2 regions of the Streptomyces sp. NBC_01476 genome follow, and region 2 is predicted to be linked to the other one. Evidence: riboswitches for the same ligand, from Rfam matches in the RefSeq annotation. Region 2 holds a riboswitch; the other holds the start of a gene.
The links. A riboswitch is a leader RNA that binds a small molecule or an ion and turns the genes downstream of it on or off. The one in region 2 is predicted to bind cobalamin.
Positions count from the first base shown of each region.

Region 1 (6,570 bases), 760 kb from region 2:
CCGTGGTCCACGGCGTACCGCATGGCCGCGTCCAGGTCGCGCCACTCGGTGTCGCCGAGGTGGCCGAGCCGGTCGGGAGAGGCGGGGGCGCCGGGGTCGTTGCGGTAGCTGACGACCAGGACGGGGAGGCCGAGGCGGTGCAGGGTGGGCACCATGTTCAAGGTGGCCTCGCGGGTGAACCCCACTCCGTGCACGGCGATCACCCAGGTGGTGCGGGTGGCGGGCACGAACCAGGCGGGCAGCGGCCCGAGTTCGCCCGTCACCTGGACCTCGGTGTACTCCAGCGCGAGGGCGCTGCCCGGGTCACCGGTATAGACCTGTGGGGTGATCCGGACGAAGGTGTCGCGGCCGAGCGCGCCCTTGTCGACCCGCAGCAGCCGCCGGGTCACCGTGTGGGCGTCCCCGTCGACCACCCGGCCGACGGTGGCGTGCACGCCGATCCCGGTCAGTCCGTACACACCGGGCCTCGCGGACGCCTCGGTGCGGTCCAGGACCACCTGGTCGCGGCCGATGGAGCGGACCCGGATCAGGCCCCCGGGGGCGGGCCCGGCGACCGACGGTTTGAGGGCGAACGCCGACCCGTACCGGCCCGCCGCCAGAGCGGCCGTACCGGCACCCACCAGGGCGATCGCAGCCACGGCTGCCACGTTTCGTAGGCGCATCGCCTTCCAGTGTGGGCGGTCGGCGGCGGACCTGCCAGGGGAGGACCGCGGTTGGGTGACGCGGGCGGATCCGGGGAAGGATTCGCTGATTGGGTGGGTTCCGCGCCGGTCCCGGACCGGGCCGGCGGCCTCGATCCCGGCGGTGGCTCCCCAGGGCCTTCAGCGCTGCCCGTAGCCCTTGAGCTTGGCGGCGACCCTGGTCATGTCCCGGTGCGAGAGGGTGCGCGGGGAGCCGGTGTCGGTGGCGGACCTGGCCATCAGCCAGACCCGGCACATCCACTCCAGCTGGGCGGTGTGGTCGTAGGCCTGGCCGAGGCTGTCGCCGTACACCAGGGTGCCGTGATTGCGCATCAGGCAACCGGTGCGGTCCCGCAGCGCCTTGAGCACCGAGCGGGCCAACTCCTCGGTGCCGTACAGCTCGTAGCGCGCCACCTGGATCTGACCACCCATCACCGCGGCCATGTAATGGACGTTGGGCAGCTTGTCGACGAGGGTGGACACGGCGGTGGCGTGGGGCGCGTGGGTGTGCACGATCGCGCGGGCCGGGGTCTCGCGGTATACGGCCAGGTGCATCGGCAGCTCGCTGCTGGGGGTGAGCGTCCCGCGCAGCTGCCGCCCGTCGAGGCCGACCGCCACCACCTCCCCGGGACCCAGCCGGTCGTACGGCACCCCGCTCGGGGTGATCAGCACCAGGTCGCCGACCCGGGCCGACACATTGCCCGAGGTGCCGACCACCAGCCCGTCGGCGACGCTGCGCCGGGCCGTGGCCAGCAGGTCCGACCAGGTCTGTTCCACCGCGTCCTGCACCGTCGGCCACCTCGCTCGTCCGTCGTGGTTCGTCTCGCTCGCTGCCGCAGAGGCATTATGCGCGGCGGCCCCCGTACACCACGGCGCCCGGTGGCGGCCGTCCGGCGTTATCGCACCGTTCATGGCCGATTCACGTCAGCACCGTGAGTACGCTGACAGTTAACCTCCCGTTCACCAATGATCCGTACGGTCAGCTCGCCCCTGCCCAACCGAACGAATCCTGGGTCCATGGAACACATCACGCTCCTGATCGGAATCGTGATCGTCACCGCACTCGTGTTCGACTTCACGAACGGTTTCCACGACACCGCGAACGCGATGGCCACCACCATCTCGACCGGTGCCATGGGGCCCCGGGTCGCGGTGGGCATGTCCGCGGTCCTCAACCTGGTCGGTGCCTTCCTCTCGGTCGAGGTCGCCAAGACGATCTCCGGCGGCATCGTGGACGAGTCGGCCGGCATCAGACCCGAGGTGATCTTCGCCGGGCTGGTCGGGGCGATCCTGTGGAATCTGCTGACCTGGCTGGCCGGCCTGCCGTCCAGTTCCTCGCACGCCCTCTTCGGCGGCCTGATCGGCGCCACCCTCGTCTCCGTCGGCACCCACGGGGTGAACGGCGACGCGGTCGTCATGAAGGTGCTGATCCCGGCGGTGGCGGCGCCCGTCGTGGCCGGTCTGGCCGCGATGCTCGCCACCCGTCTCAGCTACCGGCTCGGCCGCAGGGCCGACCCCGGGGCGACCGCCAAGGGGTACCGGGCCGGGCAGATCGCCTCCGCCGCCCTGGTCTCGCTCGCCCACGGCACCAATGACGCGCAGAAGACCATGGGTGTCATCACCCTGGCACTGATCACCGGCGGCGCCATCGCCCCGGACTCCGACCCGCCGCTGTGGGTCATCGTCACCGCGGGCAGCGCGATAGCGCTGGGCACCTATCTCGGCGGCTGGCGGATCATCCGCACCATGGGCCGCGGGCTCACCGACATCGAACCGCAGCAGGGCTTCAGCGCGCAGACCGGCGCGGCCGTCACCATCCTCACCTCCTCCCACCTCGGGTTCGCCCTGTCCACCACCCAGGTCTGCTCGGGCGCGGTGCTCGGCGCGGGCGTGGGGCGGCGCGGGTCGGTGGTGCGCTGGGGCACCGCAGGCCGGATGGTCGTGGCCTGGGGCCTCACCCTGCCCGCCGCGGGACTGGTCGCCGCGGGGGCCGCGCTGCTGGCGGACCGCGGGAACTGGGGTATCGCCGCGGTCGCGGTGATCGGCCTGGCGGGCTGCGCGGCGGTGTGGGCGGCGTCCAGGCGCCGGCCGGTCACCTACGCGAACGTCAATGACGTGGCGGCCACGGAGCCCGCGCGGCTTCCGGTGGCGCCCACCGCCGCCGCCCCGCTGCCGGCCGCCGGGTCCGCGGCGATCGCGGCGGTCATCCCGCCGCCGGCCACCCCCACCACCACGCCGACCACGGCCTGAACCGCTGAGGACCCCTGTTATGAGCATCGACTGGCACGCCCTCGGCAGCGTCTTCGCCGTCACCCTCGTCGCCACCGTCGGCCTGGTCGGCGTCTTCACCCTCGGCGTGGTCGGCCTCTCCCGGCAGACCGCGGCGCTCACCCGTACCGGCGCCTGCCTGTGCTTCGCCGCCTGCGCGGCGGCGGTCGGCTACGGCATCGACCTGATCGTCTCCTGACCCCCCGGCCGGCGCGGCCGGCGCGTGTGCCGCTCACCACACTCCGTCCCCGCAGGTCAAGGGCAGGTTGACGGGCTTTGGCGGGCGTGGTGAACTGCCGGGAGCCATACGGCGGCAGGAGAGGAAGTCCGGTGCGAATCCGGCGCGGTCCCGCCACTGTCACCGGGGAGTGCACTCCCAACCCGAACGTCACGGCCGGCTGGTCCGGCTGGAAGACCGGGAGTGCGTTGATCCGGGAGCCAGGAGACTCTCACCGCCGGTCACGTCGAGCCAGGGCGCGGACCCTGAGTGAGGACCCATGCCATGCCCGGCACGCGCGTACGCGAACGTCTCTGTGAACGGCCTTACGGTCCTTTTCCCGCCCGGAGCGTGACGGCGGTCTGAGCTGATGCGTGCCGATCGCGTGTTCGCGTACGGTGCCACGCTCGGCTTTCTCGGCGATCTCGTCGCGGGCGACCCGCGCCGCGGCCACCCGGTCGCGGGGTTCGGCCGGGCGGCGGGCGCGCTGGAGCGCCGGATGTGGCGGGACGACCGCGGCAGCGGCGCGGCCTTCGCCGCGCTGAGCTTCGGCGGGGCGCTGGGCTGCGCCGCGCTCGCCGGGCGGGCGCTGCGCGGCTCCCCTGTGCTGTCGGCCGGGCTCACCGCGCTCACCACCTGGTCGGTGCTGGGCGGTACGTCGCTGGCCCGCGAGGCGCGGCTGGTGGCGGCGGCGCTGGAGGCGGGGGATCTCGCGGCGGCCCGGCGGCGGCTTCCGCATCTGTGCGGACGGGACCCGCAGGGGCTGGACGCCGACGGGATCGCCCGGGCGGTGGTCGAGTCGGTCGCCGAGAACACCTCGGACGCCGTGGTGGGGGCGCTGGTCTGGGGCGCCCTCGGCGGGGTGCCGGGACTGGTGGGCTTCCGCGCGGCCAACACCCTGGACGCCATGGTCGGCCACAAATCCCCCCGCCATCTGCGCTTCGGCTGGGCCGCGGCCCGCCTCGACGACGTGCTGGGCTACCCGGGGGCCCGCCTCACCGCCTGCCTCGCGGTGCTGGCCGGGGGCGCGCCCCGCGCCGCGCTGCGCACCTGGCGGCAGGACGCCCGCCGCCATCCCAGCCCCAACGCGGGCCCGGTGGAAGCCGCGTTCGCCGGCGCCCTCCGGCTCCGCCTGGGCGGCACCCTGTCCTACGCGGGCCGCACCGAGCACCGCCCGGTCATGGGGGCCTGCTTCTCCCCGCCCGGCCCGCCGGACATCGAACGCGCCGTCCGCCTGTCCCGGCGGGTCAACGCCCTTGCCCTGGCCGTCTGCGTCGCCGCCTCCGCGGTCGCCGGCCGCCGCAGGTCCGGCCGGCCGGGGTTCGCCGCCGTGCCGGCACGGCCGCGGCAGCGAGGGGGCATCCGGTGAAGGGACTGCTGATCGCCGGTACGACCAGTGACGCCGGCAAGAGCGTGCTCACCGCGGGGATCTGCCGCTACCTGGTCCGCCAGGGCGTGCGGGTCGCCCCGTTCAAGGGCCAGAACATGTCGCTGAACTCCTTCGTGACGAAGGAGGGCGCCGAGATCGGCCGGGCGCAGGCCATGCAGGCGCGGGCCGCCCGGGTGGAACCCACCGCGCTGATGAACCCGGTGCTGCTCAAGCCCGGCAGCGACCGGAGCAGCCAGGTGATCGTGCTGGGCACGGCGGTCGGCGAGCTGAGCGCCCGCGGCTACCACGGCGGCCGGCAGGCCGAGTTGCTCGACACCGTGGTGGGGTGCCTGGAGGAGCTGGGGGCCGCCTACGACGCCGTGATCTGCGAGGGCGCCGGCAGCCCCACCGAGATCAATCTGCGCCGCACCGACATCGTCAACATGGCCCTGGCCCGCCGCGCCCACCTGCCCACCCTGGTGGTGGGCGACATCGACCGGGGCGGGGTCTTCGCCTCCTTCTTCGGCACCACCGCCCTGCTCTCCCCCGCCGACCAGGCCCTGATCTGCGGCTATGTCGTCAACAAATTCCGCGGCGACCCGGCCCTGCTCCAGCCCGGCCTCGACATGCTGCGGGGGCTCACCGGCCGCCCCACCCTCGGCGTGCTGCCGTACACCCACGGGCTCGGCATCGACGAGGAGGACGGCCTGCGGGTGTCGCTGCGCGGCGCCGTCCGCGCGTCGGTGGTGGCTGCCCCGCACGGCCAGGACCTGCTGCGAGTCGCGGTCGCCGCGGTCCCCCTGATGTCCAACTTCACCGACGTGGATGCCCTCGCCGCGGAACCGGGCGTCGTCGTCCGGTTCGTGGACCGCCCGCAGGAGCTGGCGGACGCCGACCTGGTGGTGCTGCCCGGCACCCGCGGCACTGTCCGCGCGCTGGAATGGCTGCACGCCCGGGGCCTCGCCGACGCGATCCGGCGGCGTGCCGCGGAGGGCCGCCCGGTGCTCGGGGTGTGCGGCGGCTTCCAGATGCTCGCCGAACGCATCGACGACGACGTGGAGTCGAGGGCGGGTACGGTCCCGGGCCTCGGACTGCTGCCGGTGCGGGTCAGGTTCGCGGCCGGCAAGACGCTGGCCCGGCCGGTGGGCAGCGCCTACGGCGAGCCGGTGGCGGGTTACGAGATCCACCACGGGGTGGCCGAACTGCTCGGTGGCGGCGAGGAGTTCCTGGACGGCTGCCGGGTCGGCGCGGTCTGGGGCACGCACTGGCACGGTTCGCTGGAGAGCGACGCCTTCCGCCGGGCGTTCCTGCGCGAGGTGGCGGCGGTCGCCGGCCGGCGGTTCGTACCGGCGCCGGACACGTCCTTCGAGGCGCTGCGCGAGGCGCAGCTGGACCTGCTCGGCGACCTGGTCGAGGAGCACATGGACACCGCCGCACTGCTGCGGCTCATCGAGGACGGCGCGCCCGCCGGCCTCCCCTTCATCGCACCGGGGGCACCATGACCACCGTTCTGCTGCTGTCCACCGCCGACACCGACCTGCTCGCGGCGCGGGCCGCCGCCGGAGCCGCGTACCGCATCGGCAACCCCTCGCGGGTGGACCCGGACAGCGAACTGCCGGCCCTGCTGGACGGGGCGGACCTGGCGGTCGTCCGGCTGCTGGGCGGGCGCCGCGCCTGGGAGCGCGGTCTTGAGGTGCTGGCCGCCTCGGGCGTGCCGACGGTGCTGCTGGGCGGCGAGCCGGTGCCCGACGCGGAGCTGATGGCGCTGTCGTCGGTGCCGGCCGGCGTCGTCGCGGAGGCGCTGCGCTATCTGGTGGCCGGCGGTCCCGGCAACCTCGCCGAACTCGCCCGTTTCCTCTCCGACACCGTGCTGATGAGCGGGGAGGGCTTCGAACCACCGCACGCCATGCCGGAGTTCGGCCGGCACGGGTCCTTCGCCCAGCGGGACGGCCGGCCGACGGTCGCGGTGCTCTTCTACCGGGCACACGAACTCTCCGGCAACACCGGCTTCGTGGAGACCCTGTGCGAGGCGATCG
Region 1 covers NZ_CP109446.1:1,735,742-1,742,311, forward strand. The annotation lists gene OG552_RS07625 (alpha/beta hydrolase) at 1-662, opposite strand, end outside; gene OG552_RS07630 (class II aldolase/adducin family protein) at 822-1,592, opposite strand; gene OG552_RS07635 (inorganic phosphate transporter) at 1,698-2,930, shown strand; gene OG552_RS07640 (hypothetical protein) at 2,950-3,147, shown strand; cobalamin riboswitch at 3,268-3,397, shown strand; gene OG552_RS07645 (cobalamin biosynthesis protein) at 3,536-4,534, shown strand; gene OG552_RS07650 (cobyric acid synthase) at 4,531-6,036, shown strand; gene cobN (cobaltochelatase subunit CobN) at 6,033-6,570, shown strand, end outside.
Region 1: it holds a riboswitch for cobalamin, as region 2 does, so the genes downstream of both, OG552_RS07645 (cobalamin biosynthesis protein) here and metE (5-methyltetrahydropteroyltriglutamate--homocysteine S-methyltransferase) in region 2, are expected to answer to the same signal.

Region 2 (6,570 bases):
TACGAGAAGCGGCGGGTCGACCCGCTGATCGACACCCGGTTCTTCCGCAGCGCGCCCTTCAGCGGGGCGACGGTGATCGCGGTCAGCGCGTTCGCGTCGCTCGGCGGCTTCCTCTTCCTCAACACGCTCTACCTGCAGGACCAGCGGGGCATGTCGGCGCTGGACGCGGGGGTGCACATGGTGCCGATGGCGGTGATGACACTGGTCTTCGCGCCGCTGTCCGGGCGGCTGGTGGCCTCGCGCGGGCCGCGGCTCCCCCTGGTGCTCGCCGGCACCGCGCTGACGGCGAGCGGCGTCCTCTTCGCGGCCTTCGACGCGCAGGCCTCCGACACCCGGCTCTACATCACCTACGTGCTCTTCGGCATCGGCATCGGCCTGGTCAACGCGCCCATCACCAACACGGCGGTCTCCGGCATGCCGCGGTCCCAGGCGGGGGTGGCGGCGGCGGTCGCCTCCACGAGCCGCCAGGTCGGCCAGTCGCTGGGCGTGGCGGTCCTCGGCGCGGCGCTGGCCGCGGGGCTGCACGCGGGCGCGTGGTGGATCATCACGGGCTGCGGCGTATCGGTCCTCGTCCTCGGTACGCTCACCACTGGCCGCTGGGCCCGCGCCACCGCGGACCGCACGGCGGGGCTGCTGGCAGCCGAAGCGGGCGGCACAGACGACGCACGGATCGCGGTGAGCACGTCATGAGAACAGGGCAGGTCATGAGCACGGATTACGTCGCCGTCGCCGCCCCGGGCCGGACCGCCGGCCCGGAACCGGCCGCGGGTACGGACCGTGCCGGCGACACGGGATTGGCCGCGGGCACGGGACCAGTTGGCGCTACGGAGCCGGCCGCGGGCACCGACCCGGCCGCGGCTGCGGAACCGGTGGGCGCTACGGAAGCGGCCGCGGGTGCCGACCCGACCGCGGCCACGGGATCGGCCCGCGGCACGGGACCACTCGGCGTTGCGGAACCGGTTGCCGACACCGACCCGGTCGGCGACCCGGAACCGGTCGCCCCTGGGGGCCCGGTCGCCGGCGCTGCGTCGGGGGCCCGGGGCGCGGAGGCCACTGACGGGACGTCGGAAGCCGAGGCACCCAGGGGCGCTGGTACCCCGGCGGGAGCCGGAGACGCCGAGGCCGCCGGGCGGGTCTGGCGGGGGCTGCGGGCCCTCGTGCTGGAGCGGAACGAGCGCCGCAAGGAGACCGCCGACGCCCTCGGGATGAGCTTCTTCCGGGTCAAGGCGCTGCGCCGGGTGGCCACCGCGCCGGCCCGGCTGAGCGAACTCGCCGCCGAGCTGGCCTCGGACCGCCCCTACCTCACCCTGGTGGTGGACGACCTGGAGAAGCGCGGCTTGGTGGAGCGCCGCCAGCACCCCACCGACCGCCGCGGCAAGATCGTCTCCGCCACGGAGGAGGGCAGGCGGGCCGCCGCCCGGGCGGACACCATCCTCGGCACCCCTCCCCCGGCGCTGCTCGCCCTCCCGCCCGCCGACCTCGCCGCCCTCGACCGCATCATGGCAACGCTGACCCCTCAGGACTGAACGCCGGAACCAGGGCCCGCGACCGGGGACCCGGGACGGACGGCCCCCATTCCGCCGCCCGGCGCTGAGCACAGTGACCCCGTGGCCCCGAACCCACCGCCCGGAAACCGGGGTCCGGGACCGAGACGCGAGACCGACGGTCCGGAACCCACGGCCCCCAACTCGCCGCCCGGGGCTGCGGGCCCCGAACCCCACCGTCCCGAACCGAGGCCCGGGGGGCTCCCCGGCCCGCGGTCAGGCGTCCGCGGTCAGGGTGGTACGCAGCTCGCGGGCCGCGGCTACCAGATGTTCGAGGGAGCGCCGCGTTTCCGGCCAGCCGCGGGTTTTCAGGCCGCAGTCGGGGTTGACCCACAGACGGTCCGCCGGGATGGCCTCAAGTCCCTTGCGCAGCAAGGCGGTCACCTCGGCGGTGTCCGGAACGCGGGGCGAGTGGATGTCGTAGACACCGGGCCCGGCCTCACGGGGGTAGCCCTGCGCCGCCAGTTCGCCCGCGACCTGCATGTGGGAGCGGGCGGCCTCCAGGCTGATCACATCCGCGTCAAGATCGTCGATGGCCTGCACGATGTCGCCGAACTCGGCGTAGCACATGTGGGTGTGGATCTGGGTGTCGGCCCGCACCCCGCTGGTGGTGAGACGGAACGCCTCGGTGGCCCACGCCAGATACGCCGGCCGGTCGGCGGCTCGCAGCGGCAGGGTCTCACGCAGCGCGGGCTCGTCCACCTGGATCACCGCCGTGCCGGCCGCCTCCAGATCGGCGACCTCGTCGCGCAGCGCGAGCGCGACCTGGCGGGCGGTGTCGGCGAGCGGCTGGTCGTCACGGACGAAGGACCAGGCGAGCATCGTGACGGGCCCGGTGAGCATGCCCTTGACCGGGCGCGCGGTGAGCGACTGCGCGTACGTCGTCCAGCGCACGCTCATCGGCCCGGGCCGGGAGATGTCACCGGCCAGGATCGGCGGGCGCACGTAGCGGGTGCCGTAGGACTGGACCCAGCCGTGCCGGGTGGCGAGGTAGCCGCTGAGCTGCTCGGCGAAGTACTGGACCATGTCGTTGCGTTCGGGTTCGCCGTGCACCAGGACATCGAGGCCGGCCGCTTCCTGGAAGGCGATGACCTCGCGGACGGCGGCCGCCATCCGCTCCTCGTACCCTTCCGCGTCGATCCGGCCGGCCCGCAGGTCGGCGCGGGCCGCCCGCAGATCGTCGGTCTGCGGGAAGGAACCGATGGTGGTGGTCGGCAGGGGCGGCAGGTTGAGCCGCAGCCGCTGGCCGACGGTGCGCTTCGCGTACGGCTCGGCGCGGTGGTGGTCGTCGTCGCCGACGGCCGCGGCGCGGGCCCGTACCGCCGGGTCGTGGATCAGCGAAGAGCGCGCCCGGTCCGCCAAGTCGCTCTTGTTGGCGGTCAGTTCGGCCTCGATGGAGCCGGTGCCGCGTGCGAGTCCGGTGGCCAGGGTGACGATCTCGGCGGTCTTCTGCCGGGCGAAGGCCAGCCAGCGGGCGATCCGTGGGTCGATGTCCTTCTCGGCGGTGACGTCGAGCGGCACATGCAGCAGCGAGCAGGAGGCGGCGACGTCGACCCGGCCGGCGAGGCCGAGCAGGGTGCCCAGCGTCTTCAGCGACGCGCTCAGGTCGTTGATCCATACGTTGCGGCCGTCCACCACGCCGGCGACCAGCCGCTTGCCCGGCAGTCCGCCGGCCGCCGCCAGACCGTCGAGGTTGGCGGCGCCGGGACCGGTGAAGTCCAGCGCCAGACCGTCGACCGGCGCCTTGGCCAGCACCGGCAGGGCGTCGCCGAGCCGTCCGAAGTAGGAGGCGACCAGGAGCCTGGGCCGGTCGGTGAGCGCGCCGAGTTCCGCGTAGGCACGGGCGACGGCGGAAAGCTCTGCCGGGGTGCGGTCCTGCACCAGTGCCGGCTCGTCGAGTTGCACCCATCCGGCGCCCGCGGCCCGCAGGTCGGCGAGGACCTGGGCGTAGACCGGGAGCAGCCGGTCCAGCAGGGTCAGCGGTTCGAAACCGGCGGGCACGCCCGGGGCGGGCTTGGCCAGCAGCAGGTACGTCACCGGTCCCACCAGCACCGGGCGGCCGTACAGCCCGAGGGCCAGCGCCTCCCGCAACTGGGCGACCTGCTGGGTGGAATCGGCGGCGAACTCCGTATCGGGGCCCAACTCCGGTACGAGGTAGTGGTAGTTGGTGTCGAACCACTTGGTCATCTCCAGCGGCGCCGCGTCCTGGGTGCCGCGGGCCATCGCGAAGTAGCCGTCCAGCGCGTCGTTGCGGACCTCGGCGCGGTGCCGGTCCGGGATCGCGCCGACCATCACGGTGGTGTCGAGCATGTGGTCATAGGCCGAGAAGTCGCCGGTCGGCACCTCGCCGAGGCCGGCGTCTGCGAGCTGCAGCCAGTTGGCGCGGCGCAGGCCGGCCGCGGTCTGCCGGAGGGCGCCGGCGGTGACCCGGCCCTTCCAGTAGCCCTCGATCGCCTTCTTCAGCTCCCGGTCGCCGCCTTGCCGGGGATAGCCGTACACGGTGGCTCGGGGCGTCGTGACGGTCTGGTCTGTCATGGGGGCTCTCCTTCGCGAGCGGGTGTCCCGACGGTTCCGGGGACCGGGCGACGACGCGAAGGGGGAACCGGCGGGTCACCCTCGGGTGCCGCCTCGTCCCGTACCGACCCGCCCTCGGGGTCACCGGAGTTCCGCGTACGCACCGGGCGTGCGCGGGCAGCGGGCAGGTCTTCGGACTCGCGGGCACATGGACCCTGTGCCGAGGCTCAGGGCGCCACACCTACTGGCCGTCGCTTCCCAGGTCCGCAGGGACCCAGTGCGTATGACGGCGGTCGTTCCCGCTCACCGCTGCGGGGCAGTCCCGGATTCCCACCGGGTTCCCTCTTACGACGCTTCCGCCTGGCGGGCGGACGCGAACCAGCTGCACCCGCCAGCCTAGAGCGCCCCGGGCCGCGACCGGAACCGCGGCTCACCGGCGACCGGGCCCGACCTTGCTCGACAGGGCCCGAGCGGGCCCGGCCGGCACCCCGGCGGGGGCCCGGCCCCCCGCCCGGCCGCGGGCTCAGACCGCGACCGGCGCCTGCTCCGCCAGGATGCGGGCGTGCAGCCGCTCCAGCCGCTCGCGGGTGGTGGCGTCGGCCGGGGTGTACGTGGTGAGCCGGGGCCCTGCCTGCGGGCCGAGCCACAGGTGGGTGAAGTCGAAGGCGAGCGGGCCGACTTCGGGGTTGAGGTAGCGCTTGACGTGCGCCTCGGGCTGGAGGACCTCGTGCCGCTCCCAGACCTCGCAGAACTCCGGCGACGCCTGCTGCAGCCGCTTGAGCAGCGTCTTCCAGGCGGGTTCGCCGAGGTGCTGGCCCAGCGAGACACGGAACTTCGCGGCCATCAGCCGGACGTTCAGCTCGCGGTCCAGCATCCGCTCCTTCCACCGCGGGTCGGTGAAGCAGAGCCACATGATGTTGTGGTCCTCGACCGGCAGCGCGTCCAGGTCGGTGACCAGCCGGCCGTAGGTGCGGTTGTACGCGATGATGTCGTACCGGCTGTTGATGACCGCGGCGGGCAGCGGCTCCAGCTGGTCGATCATGGCCCGCACCGCGGGTGACATACCGGGGCAGTCGAGCAGCGGGTGCGGGTCGGTGGTGCCGGCCAGCGTGAAGAGGTGGCCGCGCTCGTTGCGGTCCAGCATCAGCGCGCGGGCGATGGCGTCGGCGACCTGCCCGGAGACCTGGATCTCCCGGGCCTGCTCCAGCCACGTGTACCAGGTCACCCCGACCGCGGCGAGCTGCGCGACCTCCTCGCGGCGCAGTCCGGGGGTGCGGCGCCTGCGGCCCGGCGGCAGCCCGACCTGCTCGGGTGAGATCCGCTCCCGGCGGCTGCGCAGGAAGGACGCCAGCTCGCGGCGGCGGCTCTCACCGCCGTCGGCCACTGCGCCGGACGTCGTCGCGGAGGCCACGGCGGCCGGGGTCAGGGCCGCCGATGGCGCCGCGGCGTCGATGGCTGAGGTCATGCTCCCAGGGTGCCCCATCGGGCAGCCGGTTGCCAGGTGGTCCGTATACCTGGATAAACGCTCTCTGGTACCCCCTTGGGAAGAGGTCCAGTCTGAACCATGTGACCGACCGAATGGACCCCACTTTGACCTCCCGGGCCGAGGTGCTGCCGCGCGTGACCCGCATCGGCGCACCCACCCCCGCTCCGTCCCCGTCACCCTCGTCACGTTCAGCGCCCACCAAGGCGCCCGCCAAGGCGTCCACCGAGACACCCACCAAGGCGTCCAAGGTCCCCGCCCCGACGCTCAGCGCGCTCGGCCTGCTCACCGTGCTGCTCGGCGCGGCCCTGCCGATGGTCGACTTCTTCATCGTCAACGTCGCCCTGCCCACCATCGACCGCGACCTGGACGCGGGCCCCGCGGTCCTGGAGATGGTGGTCGCCGGCTACGGCGTCGCCTACGCGGTGCTGCTGGTGCTCGGCGGCCGGCTCGGCGACATGTTCGGCCGCCGCAATCTCTTCCTGTGGGGTCTGGCAACCTTCGCCCTGACCTCGCTGGCCTGCGGACTGGCCCCCAGCGCCTGGACGCTGGTGGCCGCCCGCGTCGCCCAGGGCGCCGCCTCCGCGCTGCTCCTCCCGCAGGCGCTGGCCACCATCCAGTCCGCCACCTCCGGCAGCAGCCGCGGCAAGGCGCTCAGCTACTACGGCGCCACCGCCGGTATCGCCAGCGTCGTCGGGCAGGTGCTCGGCGGCGTGCTGGTCTCCGCGGACATCGCCGGCAGCGGCTGGCGCTCGATCTTCCTGGTGAACGTACCGATCGCCGCGGTGGCCCTGGTGCTGGCGCTGCGCTCGGTGCCGGAGACCCGCTCGGCGCACCCGGCACGGATCGACCGGTCCGGCACGGTGCTGCTCGCGGTGACCCTGATCACCCTGCTGCTGCCGCTCACCGAGGGCCGCGCGGCCGGCTGGCCGCTCTGGTCGTGGGTGCTGCTCGGCATCTCACCGTTCGCCGCCGCGGCCTTCGTGGCGGTGGAGCGGCACGGTGAACGCACCGGCGGCAGCCCGCTGC
Region 2 covers NZ_CP109446.1:2,494,582-2,501,151, forward strand. The annotation lists gene OG552_RS11250 (DHA2 family efflux MFS transporter permease subunit) at 1-690, shown strand, start outside; gene OG552_RS11255 (MarR family winged helix-turn-helix transcriptional regulator) at 1,158-1,526, shown strand; gene metE (5-methyltetrahydropteroyltriglutamate--homocysteine S-methyltransferase) at 1,761-4,079, opposite strand; cobalamin riboswitch at 4,225-4,456, opposite strand; gene OG552_RS11265 (helix-turn-helix transcriptional regulator) at 4,582-5,523, opposite strand; gene OG552_RS11270 (MFS transporter) at 5,637-6,570, shown strand, end outside.